Regions from separate parts of the Citricoccus sp. NR2 genome, predicted to be linked through region 1. Evidence: predicted binding sites of a transcription regulator. Region 1 holds the regulator's gene; the other holds the start of a gene.
What was found. The regulator LexA, encoded in region 1, represses DNA repair genes until DNA is damaged. The targets are predictions, from matches to a motif close to TCGAACANNTGTTCGA.

Region 1 (5,401 bases):
GCGCAGATACTGTGGTGGTCGATGCTGAGTTGGCGCCTTCTCAGCGACGAGCCTTGGAAGATGTGGTGCGGGTTAAAGTCATTGACCGTACAGCGTTGATTCTCGATATTTTCGCCCAGCACGCCCAATCACGCGAGGGCAAGGCACAGGTTGAGCTTGCACAGCTGGAGTACTTGCTTCCGCGGCTGCGTGGTTGGGGTGACTCGATGTCGCGCCAGGCCGGTGGCCGTGCGGCAGCCGGTGAAGGTATCGGTTCACGCGGTCCTGGTGAGACGAAGATCGAACTCGATCGACGTCGCATCCGTAACCGGATGGCGAAGCTGCGGCGCGAAATCGCCGCTATGGCGCCTGCGCGGGAAACCAAGCGAGCCAATCGCCGACGCAACAAGGTGCCATCGGTCGCCATCGCGGGATATACGAACGCCGGTAAATCATCTCTGCTCAATCGGCTCACCCGCGCCGGAGTGCTGGTGGAGAACGCATTGTTCGCCACCCTCGATCCGACGGTGCGCAAAGCGGTCACACCGGATGGTCTCGGCTATACCCTGTCCGATACGGTCGGCTTCGTTCGTAACCTTCCAACTCAGCTGGTGGAAGCTTTCCGCTCCACGCTGGAAGAAGTGGGCGAGGCCGACGTGATCCTCCATGTTGTGGACGTTTCTCATCCAGACCCGGAATCGCAGATTGCTGCCGTTCACGAGGTTCTCAATGAGATCGACGCACGTCGAATTCCAGAGATCATAGTCCTCAACAAGGCTGATGCCGCGGACCCGATGACCATTGCGCGGGTGCGCCGGGCCCACCGTGACACCGTGTTGGTCTCGGCACACACAGGGGAAGGGATCGAGGATCTCGAAGCCATGATTGCGGACACGATTCCGCGTCCCACCTTGGAGCTGGATCTTTTGATTCCGTTCACTGATGGCGACGTGGTCTCGCGGCTGCACGGTTCCGACGTCGAGATCTTGTCTGAGCAATACCAGCCCGAGGGGACTCGTTTGACCGTGTTGGTACGCGAAGAAGACAAGGAAGAATTCGCGCAGTATGTCGTCTAGCACCACCGTGTCTTCTGACTCTGAGCAGCCCGTCGCAACGCTGAGCCCAGCAGAGCGGCGGGCTGCCGCCTGGCTGGAACAAGCTATTGAACGGACCGGGGGACAACGTCGAGAAGGCCAACGACAAATGGCCTTGGAAGTTGCGCGCTCTCTCGACACCGGAAAGCACCTGCTCGTGCAAGCCGGAACTGGAACCGGGAAGTCCTTGGCCTACCTGGTTCCGGCTCTGTCCCATGCGGTAGAAGCAGATCTGCCGGTCGTGGTTGCCACGGCGACGTTGGCACTGCAATCTCAGATCATTCGTCGAGATGCTCCACGTCTTCTTGAGGCGCTGAAAGAGGAACTCCCACGGCCCATGGACATCGCCCTCCTCAAGGGGCGGGCAAATTACGTGTGCCTGCATAAGCTGAACGGTGGATTCCCTGCCGACGAGCCGGAACCAACGCTTCTTGACGGAGCCGATCACGCACCGGCAGCGCCCCGTACCGACCTCGGAAAGCAACTCGTGCGCCTGCGCGAGTGGGCGGAAGATACAGAGACAGGGGATCGGGACGACCTAGACCCTGGGGTTGACGATAACGCCTGGCGGCAGGTGTCTGTGTCTGCGGTAGAGTGTATCGGCGCTCAGCGTTGTCCCTTCGCTGAAGAATGCTTCTCGGAACGAGCCCGTCAACAGGCCGGCGAAGCAGACGTGGTAGTCACGAATCATGCCATGCTCGCCATTGCCGCTTTCGAAGGGTTGCAAGTTCTTCCCGAATTCGAAGCTGTAATCGTAGACGAGGCCCATGAATTGGCGGATCGTGTTACGAACGCAGTGACGGGTCAGATTTCCTCTGCATCTGTCCGCGCAGCCGTGACCGCCGGCCGTCGACAAGCGTCAGTCGTGCTCGAGGACCTCGGTGCTGCGGCAGATGCTTTGGAAGCTGCCTTCATCTCCGCACCATCGGGGTGGATGCCAATGGGACCCAACGAGGTTCAGACACAAGCTCTCGAGTCAGTGCGAGCAGCCGCTCGTGAGGGATTGAGCCAGCTCAAGACCACGGGGAAAGAATCCACAGATGCCTCGTCGACGAGCGATGACTCCTCGGGCCGCCATGTCGTCCGCACGAAGCTACAAGAGGTACTTGAGACAGCCGAACGTGTTCTGGATGCCGGCCAAAACGGAAACAACCGTCAGGTCGCATGGGTGTCCCGCCCTGGACGATTTGAGCCTGGCGTGGGGTGGATCGCCGGCGACGAGAATACGTCTCCTACCGTCTACGTGGCTCCTCTGTCGGTGTCCGGAAGGCTGCGTGAGAACCTTCTGCAAGACACGACGACGATTCTTACGTCGGCAACGTTGACGGTCGGGGACTCATTCGGGCCCATCGCTGGAGATCTAGGATTCTCGGGGTCCGGTGGACCGGAGTGGACGGGCATTGACGTGGGTAGCCCCTTCGAATACGCCAAGCAAGGCATTCTCTACGTGGCTGAGAAACTGCCTAAACCAAGTCGCCTCACCTCGCCGGCGACGTACGACGAACTAGAGGCGTTGTTGCGAGCTTCTCAGGGTGGAGCATTGTGTCTCTTCTCTTCGCGCCGGGCGGCCGAGGACGCGGCTCATGAGTTGCGTCGGCGGTTGGGGCCAAATCCACAGATTCTCTGCCAGGGCGACTCCACGCTGTCCGCATTGATCAAACAATTCGCGGAAGAGGAGGATACCTGCCTTTTCGGCACGATGTCCCTCTGGCAAGGCGTGGACGTCCCCGGACGCTCCTGCCGTCTGGTGGTGGTGGACAGACTGCCGTTCCCACGTCCTGATGACCCACTGTCCGAGGCTCGTACACGAGACGTTGCGCAGCGCGGGGGCAACGGTTTCATCCAAGTCTCAGCGACTCATGCTGCGGTCCGACTCGCTCAGGGCGTGGGTCGACTCATCCGGTCGGCTAATGACCGAGGTGTCGTGGCGATCCTTGACTCGCGGCTTCATCATGCCCGCTATGGAAAGTATATCCGGTCAGCCCTGCCGGACTTTTGGTACACGACGGAACAGGACACTGTGCTCGGTGCCCTCGGTCGCCTCGCGAAGGTCTAAATACGGTGAGCGATCACGACGCGACAGGGGCCCAACGACGAAAACGTCGTTGGGCCCCTGTCGTTCTATCGGCGGGCTATATCGCCGATAGCGTCAGATGGATCGAAGGACGGACACAACTTTTCCCATGATGGTGGCGTGGTCGCCCAAGATGGGCTCGTACGCGGTGTTCTGAGGCAGCAACCAGGTATGGCCATCGCGCTGGCGGAAAGTCTTCACCGTTGCTTCTTCATCGAGTAAGGCGGCGACGATGTCGCCGTTGGTGGCGCTGTTCTGCTTGCGTACCACGACCCAGTCGCCATGGCAGATAGCGGCATCCACCATCGAGTCTCCGGTGACTTTGAGCATGAACAGGTCCCCATCACCAGTTAGCAACTTGGGGAGGGCGATGACATCTTCGATATGCTGATCAGCCAACACTGGCCCGCCGGCGGCAATGCGCCCCACCAAGGGAACCATGACGTTGTGAGAGTCGATTTCGCGGCTAAAGGGGAGCTGCAACTCATCGGTGTCAATCTCCTGGGCCGAATCTGACTCATTGCCCAGGAGATTTCCGTCTTCATCGCGAAGAATCTCGATGGCCCGGGGGATACGAGGATCTCGGCGGATGTACCCGTACTCGGTGAGCTTCTTGAGCTGGTACGTCACGGATGAGAGAGACAGCAACTCCGTCCCCTTGCCGATCTCACGCATCGACGGTGGATAGCCAGTCTTCGCGATGGCTCGTCGTAGGTAATTGAGCACTTGTCGCTGCCGCTGCGTCAGCTTCTTAACGCTGTATACCGCGAAGTTCTGCTCGTGACCGTCTGGAGTCGATGAACTCATGGGGCTCTCCGTTCTTATCGTGTCCATGGCCGCTGATGGACTCTGTTTCGCAGTCAAGACGCCGGGACATCCGGTGACCGATTCGCAGGGTCAAGGCGATCCGTACTTCAAGGCTACAGCATTCTTCGAACAAGTTCAAAGATCTGTACGAGGAATATCTTGCATCCGGTCGAAAGGCTGTGCTAGAAAAGATGTACGAACTTAGAACGGTCGATCGAGTCGAAAGAAGTGGGCCGTTCGAAAAGAGAGGACAGTGGGATCATGAGCATCGCTACGCAAAACCAAGGAAGCAGCGGCATTTGCCTGACTCGACGCGGTCGATTTGTTCTACGAACACTTCCCCTCATTATTCTGATGGCCCTGATCGTTGCAGCGGCCCTGATCGGGGATCTGTTCGGTTCTTCAGCGAACGCGTCGAACTCCGGTCTGCCCTCGGGTGCAATCGAATACACTGTCGGATACGGCGACACCCTCTGGGGGATCGCGGGACAGGTTGATCTCGATGCACCCCGCGCTGAGATTGTTCAGCGCATCGGTGACCTGAACCAGCTCGCAGGATCGGATATTAATGTCGGCGATACGCTCTTCGTTCCCGCGTCACCGGGGAACTGAAGGTCAACGTCGGATCTAGACTGTGTGCGTGACTCCAAACTCGAACGATTTCAACGCTGATGCTCTAGCGGCTCTACCTTTGCGTGAGAACCTGCGTGGCATGACTCCCTATGGGGCACCACAACTAGATGTGCCGGTAATGCTCAACACGAATGAAAACACGCATCCGGTTCCAACAGACGTGGTCGAATCGATCGGAGCTGAAGCGCTTCAGTCGGCACGTTCGTTGAATCGCTATCCGGACCGGGAATTCACGGAACTCCGTAGACGTTTGGCGGCTTATCTTGGCGAGGGTCTGACTGAGCGGCAGATCTGGGCAGCGAATGGATCTAACGAGATTCTTCAGCAGATTCTGCAGGCTTTTGGTGGACCAGGCAGAAGTGTTCTGAGTTTTCCACCGACTTACTCGATGTATCCCTTGCTCGCTGAAGGCGTGAGCACCAGATACATCGCCGGAATTCGGAATGATGATTACACGCTTACAGCAACATCTGCCTCAGTGCAGGTCGAAGAACACGCGCCTAACATCGTGATCCTGTGCTCTCCCAATAATCCAACCGGAACGGCATTGGGGCTGGACGTGATCGAGGCCGTTTACGAGGCTTCCGACGCATGCCAGTCCATGGTTGTTGTGGATGAGGCCTACGCCGAGTTCGCATTGGAGGGTACGCGTTCCGCACTTACTCTGCTCCCCGGACGTCCCCGATTGATCGTGACGCGTACTATGTCGAAGGCTTTCGCGTTGGCCGGCGCCCGTCTCGGTTACCTCGCGGCGGCGCCAGAAGTGACTGACGCCATTCGGCTCGTGAGACTTCCGTATCACTTGTCTTCTATG
Region 2 (5,401 bases), 1.3 Mb from region 1:
AAGGTGGCCCGGTAGCGACAAATCTGGGCGGCTAGCCCTGGTACTCCCACTTCTCTGCGAGTGCGGTGACCCGGGCCTGCAGCTCGTCGAAGTCCGGCGCCTCTCCGGAGGTGCCATGGGACTGGTTCTGCCCCAGCGCCAAGCCGACGAGGAACGTGGTGAGGGGGGCGGCCGGGCGGGCGACCCCGTGGGCGACGTCGCGGGCGACGTCCAGCACCTTGCCGATTGGCACCACCTCCGGATCGAGGCCGAGCTCGGGGGCGACCTCGGCCAGCCAGTCGTTCAGGGCGGACGGGGGCAGGTGCTTGCTGTTCGAAGCGCTCATGGGGTCGGGTCTCCTTCGGGATCGGGGTCAGGCTGTGAGTCAGGGATGGCGCGGGCGCGGGTGAGGTCTTCGGGCCGGTCGATGTCGGCGGTGCGGGACCCAGGGGCCGGGATCTTGGTGAGGCGCAGGTCTCCGGCGCGGAACAGGGCGCGCAACGGCAGGTCGGCGAGGTGGGTCAGGCGGCTGTCGGCGTCTGCACCGTCGCCGTCGTCGCCCAGCTGCTCTACACCCCGGCGCAGAGCGGCGGTGCGGTACAGGCCGGCTAGCCACTGCGGATAGCCGTCGTCGTCGACCAGCACCCACCCGTCTTGCGCAGTGGATGCCGGATCGGGAGTGGGCGCCAGGTGCTCCGCCAACTGCTCGGCCAACAGGGCGCCCACGGCGTCGGGGTGCTCGAGGTCGCAGGACAGTAGCAGCGTCCAGGTCGCGTCGAGGTGCGGCAGCGCGGTGGCCAGCGCCGCCAGGGGTCCGGCGAACGGCGGATTCTCGCGCACCACGAGACTGCCCGGGGCGCGGGTATGTTCAGGCCCGACGACGACGACGCGTCCGGCTCCGACCCCGCGGGCGGCGGCCGCGGCGCGGTCCACCAGGCGTTCGCCGTCGATCCGCAGGGTGGCCTTGTCGAGACCGCCGAGCCGGCTGCCGCGCCCGCCCGCGAGAATCACGGCGTCGAGCATCATGACCCCACCAGGATCACGGGGACGGTCTCGCCGGCGCGCACATCGCCGCGGTCCTCGGCCACCAACGCGTAGCCGTCAGCGGTACCGTGACCACCCACCGCATGCGACACCCCGCGCGGATTCACCGCCGGCACGCAGCACAGTTGAGGGGCGTCGACCGTCCTGCCGGCCTCACCCGCGTCTTCCACCCGCACGGGCAACACCTGGAGCCGACCAACTTTGCCGCGCCAGTCCGCCCCGGCCACCGCCTGCGCCCGCGGGCGCTCGGTGCGCGCCGCACCCTGCATCCCCAGCAACACCGGCCGCACGAACAGCTCGAAACTCACCGCCGCGCTCACGGGGTTGCCGGGCAACGCGATCACCAGCGGGCCTTCGGTCAGCCGCCCGGCCCGCTGTGGCGCCCCCGGTCGCACCGCTACCTCGGCCCCGCGCACCCCGGGCTCAGATTCCAGCGCGATGCGCACCACGTCGTGGGTGCCCGGCCCGATGCCGCCGGTGGTGAGGATGAGGTCGCAGCCCGAGCTGTCCACCATGCCGCGGGCCAGCTCGGCGAGCAGCGCGCGCACCCCGGCCGCGTCGTCGCGCGAATGTCGCACCGCTACCGGCTCAAGCCCCACCTCACGCAGCAGCCCGGCGATCAGCACCGAGTTCGACTCCGGGATCTGCCCGCGCTGCGGCACCTGCCCGGGGGCGCACAGTTCGGACCCGGTGACGACGACGGCGACCCGCGGTGCGGCGTGCACGCGCACGCGCTCCACCCCGGCGGCGGCGAGGGCAGCCTGACGCGCGGCAGTGAGCCGGGTGCCCGCGGCGGCCAGCACGGTGCCGGCGCGGGTGTCCTCCCCGGGACGGCGGATGTTCGCGCCCTCGGCCACCGGTTCCAAGATCTGCACGGTGTCGCGGGCCCAGGTCTCGCCGTCAGCGCTGCGGGTCCGCTCCACCGGGATCACGGTGTCGGCGTCGGTGGGCACCGCAGCACCCGTCATGATCCGCACCGCGCACCCGACCGGCAGCTCCGGATCCGCGCCGCTGCCGGCAGGCACCTCGCCCAGCACGCGCAGGCTTACCCCGACACCCAGATCTGCCGCCCGCACCGCGTACCCGTCCATCGCCGAATTCGCCCACAGCGGCAGGTCGTACCGCGCCACCGCATTCTCGGCGAGCACCAGCCCGTGCGCCTCCGTCACCGCACGCTCGACCACCGCCGTCGTCGCGATCTGCGCGCGCAGCCAGTCACCCCACGCCGCCGCCGACACCAGCCCGTCGTCGTTCATCGCACCCCTAGAAAAAGTCCACCCGGACCTCGCACCCGGTGCCCCCATGCTATCCAGTCCCCACGCCCACCCCACCAGACAGGCGCGCCATCTCGCACTCGCGCCCCAAACGGGGCAGACTGGTGCCATGTCCCGCATCGCCGCCCGCCGTCGCGTCACCCGCATCACCGTCGGAGAGAAGCGCACCCAGCGCCCCGATTCCCTCTCCGGGGAGGAACCGCTGGAGCTGCGCGTCGGCGGCACCCCGCTGGCCGTCACCATGCGCACCCCCGGCCACGACGTCGAACTGGCCACCGGGTTCCTGGTCTCCGAGGGTGTCATTTCCTCGGCCGGCGAGCTCGCCGCGGCCCGGTACTGCGCGGGCGCCGTGGTCGACGACGTCAACACCTACAACGTGCTCGACCTGACCCTGGCCCCCGGCGTCGCCCCGCCCGACCCCTCCGTGGAGCGCAATTTCTACACCACCAGCTCGTGCGGGGTGTGCGGCAAGGCCAGCATCGATGCGGTCGCGACGACGTCGAAGTTCGAGGTCCGCCACGACCCGCTCGTCATTGAAGCCGGGCTGCTCACCACCTTCCCGGAGAAGCTGCGCGACCAGCAGGCGGTGTTTGAACGCACCGGCGGGCTGCACGCGGCCGGCCTCTTCGACGGCACCACCGGGGAGATGCTGGTGTTGCGCGAGGACGTCGGACGCCACAACGCCGTCGACAAAGTGGTCGGCTGGGCGCTGCAGCAGGGACTGCTTCCCGCGCGCGGCCACGTGCTGATGGTGTCCGGGCGGGCCAGCTTCGAGCTCACCCAGAAGGCGCTGATGGCCGGCATTCCGATGCTGGCGGCCGTGTCCGCGCCGTCGTCGCTCGCGGTGGATCTGGCTGACGACGCCGGCATCACCATCGTCGGTTTCCTGCGCGGGTCCTCCATGGTGGTCTACACCCGCGACGACCGCGTCATCGACTCCACCTTCACCGGCTAGATTCACCGCTCACGAGCTGCCGGACGAAAGCTCACTGCTCCTGAAAATAGCGGGGTAATGCCAACGCCCCCATTCGCCATCCGTCGCGTCATTCCATAGGCGATCACGTGTCGTCCCATCATGGCCCTATTACGCGGGTCCAGTTCGTCCATCGACCAGTCCAGCCACATATCCTTCCTCTGCGATGAGATGGGGCCGCTTTCTGGGTTCGACGACACCCGGTGAGCTGTCCACTTGTCGCCCTGCGATTTCACAACCGGTCGAGTGATGCGCTGAGAAGTGACCAGCGCTGGAACGGTGTTTGACCATCCAGGCAAACCCTTGGCATTCCGGGCATTCCCAGGAGCGCTCCGCATTGGCGTGTGCCCACGCTCCGGGCCCTCGGCGCTCGGACCTCAGTAAATTAGCAATGTTGGTCGTTATCCCGGTGCCACCTTCGCGTGCACTTTCCATAGGTGTACCTCGCTTTGTCGACCGCGGGGGTCGGTGACCTACCGCGGTGTCCGTCCTCTTCGTCGAGAAGAGATCCGGGTGGTATTCACACCACCATCCTGATCTATGGATAGGACGAGATAAGCGTCTCGTGGCTCTTGTTCTTCACTCTTGGTCGAGATGAAGGCCTAGAGGAGTAGTACCCAACACGTCTCGCACCCCTGTGGAGGAGCCGCCTCCCGCACCATCCCGCGGCCCCATTTTTCGTCTACCCAACTTATCCCCAACCTCGATCACCACTTCCCTTCAAGCGCCGCCGCAACTAGACTATGAACTAGAACACACGTCCCAGATATACGACGGACTCAGACCGCAGGAAGGGAGAGCCAGGCCATGACCACCACCGCATCGCCTTCCCTCTCTGCCCTGCCTGAACTCCTTGAATCCCTCGACGAGCTCACCACCGCCGACCTGACCACCCTGCTTGAACACGGCCTCACCACCCTGAGCCGGCGCGTCTCTGCGGCCCATGCCCACGACGAGTTCACCCCGTTCCACCGGCAGACACCCGACACCCGCCACGACTGGGGCACCTCATTCCTACCCAACGAGAAAGGCCACTACGCCACCGGCGGCAAGAACAATGAGGACGCCATCGTCTGCGATGACCCGGCCTCGTCCCTGCCCGCCATCATCACCCAGGCCGCTACCCTGGGCCGACTGTGTGAGAACGTGGAAACCGCGTTGGCCGGGATTGTCGGGCGGATCTTCCCCCTGCACGAACAACGCCTCGAACTCCTCGGGCTCCCCACCGGACGGGTCGTACACAAAAACGCCGCCGACTACCTGCGGTCCCACACCATGGTCGGATTCGGGGTCGCCCGACGTCGGATCCACACCGCAAACGCCATCCACCCCGATACCACCCTGGCCAGCCTCACCGACGCCGCGGGCCCCACCACCGAACCCCCGCTGCCCGAAGTCCACGACGCCGCCGTCGACGGAGACATCACCCCACGAGCCACCCAGGCCATCATCGACGCCCTGAACGCGGTGGATGAAGAAGCCCGTTCCGTGAGCACTGACCCCCACGACGTCGAGCAACTGATCACTGAGGGGGAGAAGACCCTGGTCGACCAGGCCCGGGAGTTTGATGACAACGCCTTCACTGCCTATGCGGCCGGGTGGAAAGAACGCACCAGCACTCGGATCAATCCCGACGGCCAAGCACCCGACGACAAAATCGCCGAAAAGAAGCGGGGACTACGTCGCATCGGCACTCGGGGCAAGCTCAGCATCTGGCAATGCGCCACCGACCAAGCCGGCGACGAGCTCCTCTCCACCCTGGTCCACGCCATGAACAACCCCAGAGCCACCCCTGGCTCCCACAGCGAAAACACGACCAGCACCTCAGAAGCTGGCACTGAAACTCATGCGGTCGATGCTGACGGGAACCCATCCGAGAGCCTGGATGAGCGCACCCGGGACCAGAAAGCCCACGACGCCCTCATCGGAGTCCTCACCGCAGGATTGAAAGTCCCCCACAACAAACTCCCCGACCAAGGCGGCACCCGGCCTCAGATGCTGGTCACCATCGATCTGCCCTTACTGCTACGCATGATGCACCAGGGCGGGATCGCGCCCAAGAATTTCAACCCAGCCTGGCTCGCTGATGGGACCCTGCCAGGGTTCCAACTCAGCCAGGGCTCCTACACCG

Region 2: the regulator LexA is predicted to act here: its motif matches at 4,020-4,035, upstream of O1A05_RS03825 (HNH endonuclease signature motif containing protein).

What each region holds. Positions count from the first base shown of each region.
Region 1 covers NZ_CP115154.1:2,802,724-2,808,124, reverse strand. The annotation lists gene hflX (GTPase HflX) at 1-1,055, shown strand, start outside; gene O1A05_RS13195 (ATP-dependent DNA helicase) at 1,045-3,129, shown strand; gene lexA (transcriptional repressor LexA) at 3,223-3,954, opposite strand; gene O1A05_RS13185 (LysM peptidoglycan-binding domain-containing protein) at 4,309-4,566, shown strand; gene O1A05_RS13180 (histidinol-phosphate transaminase) at 4,667-5,401, shown strand, end outside.
Region 2 covers NZ_CP115154.1:832,575-837,975, forward strand. The annotation lists gene O1A05_RS03805 (DUF6457 domain-containing protein) at 32-325, opposite strand; gene mobA (molybdenum cofactor guanylyltransferase) at 322-1,005, opposite strand; gene O1A05_RS03815 (molybdopterin molybdotransferase MoeA) at 1,002-2,279, opposite strand; gene fdhD (formate dehydrogenase accessory sulfurtransferase FdhD) at 2,407-3,252, shown strand; gene O1A05_RS03825 (HNH endonuclease signature motif containing protein) at 4,078-5,401, shown strand, end outside.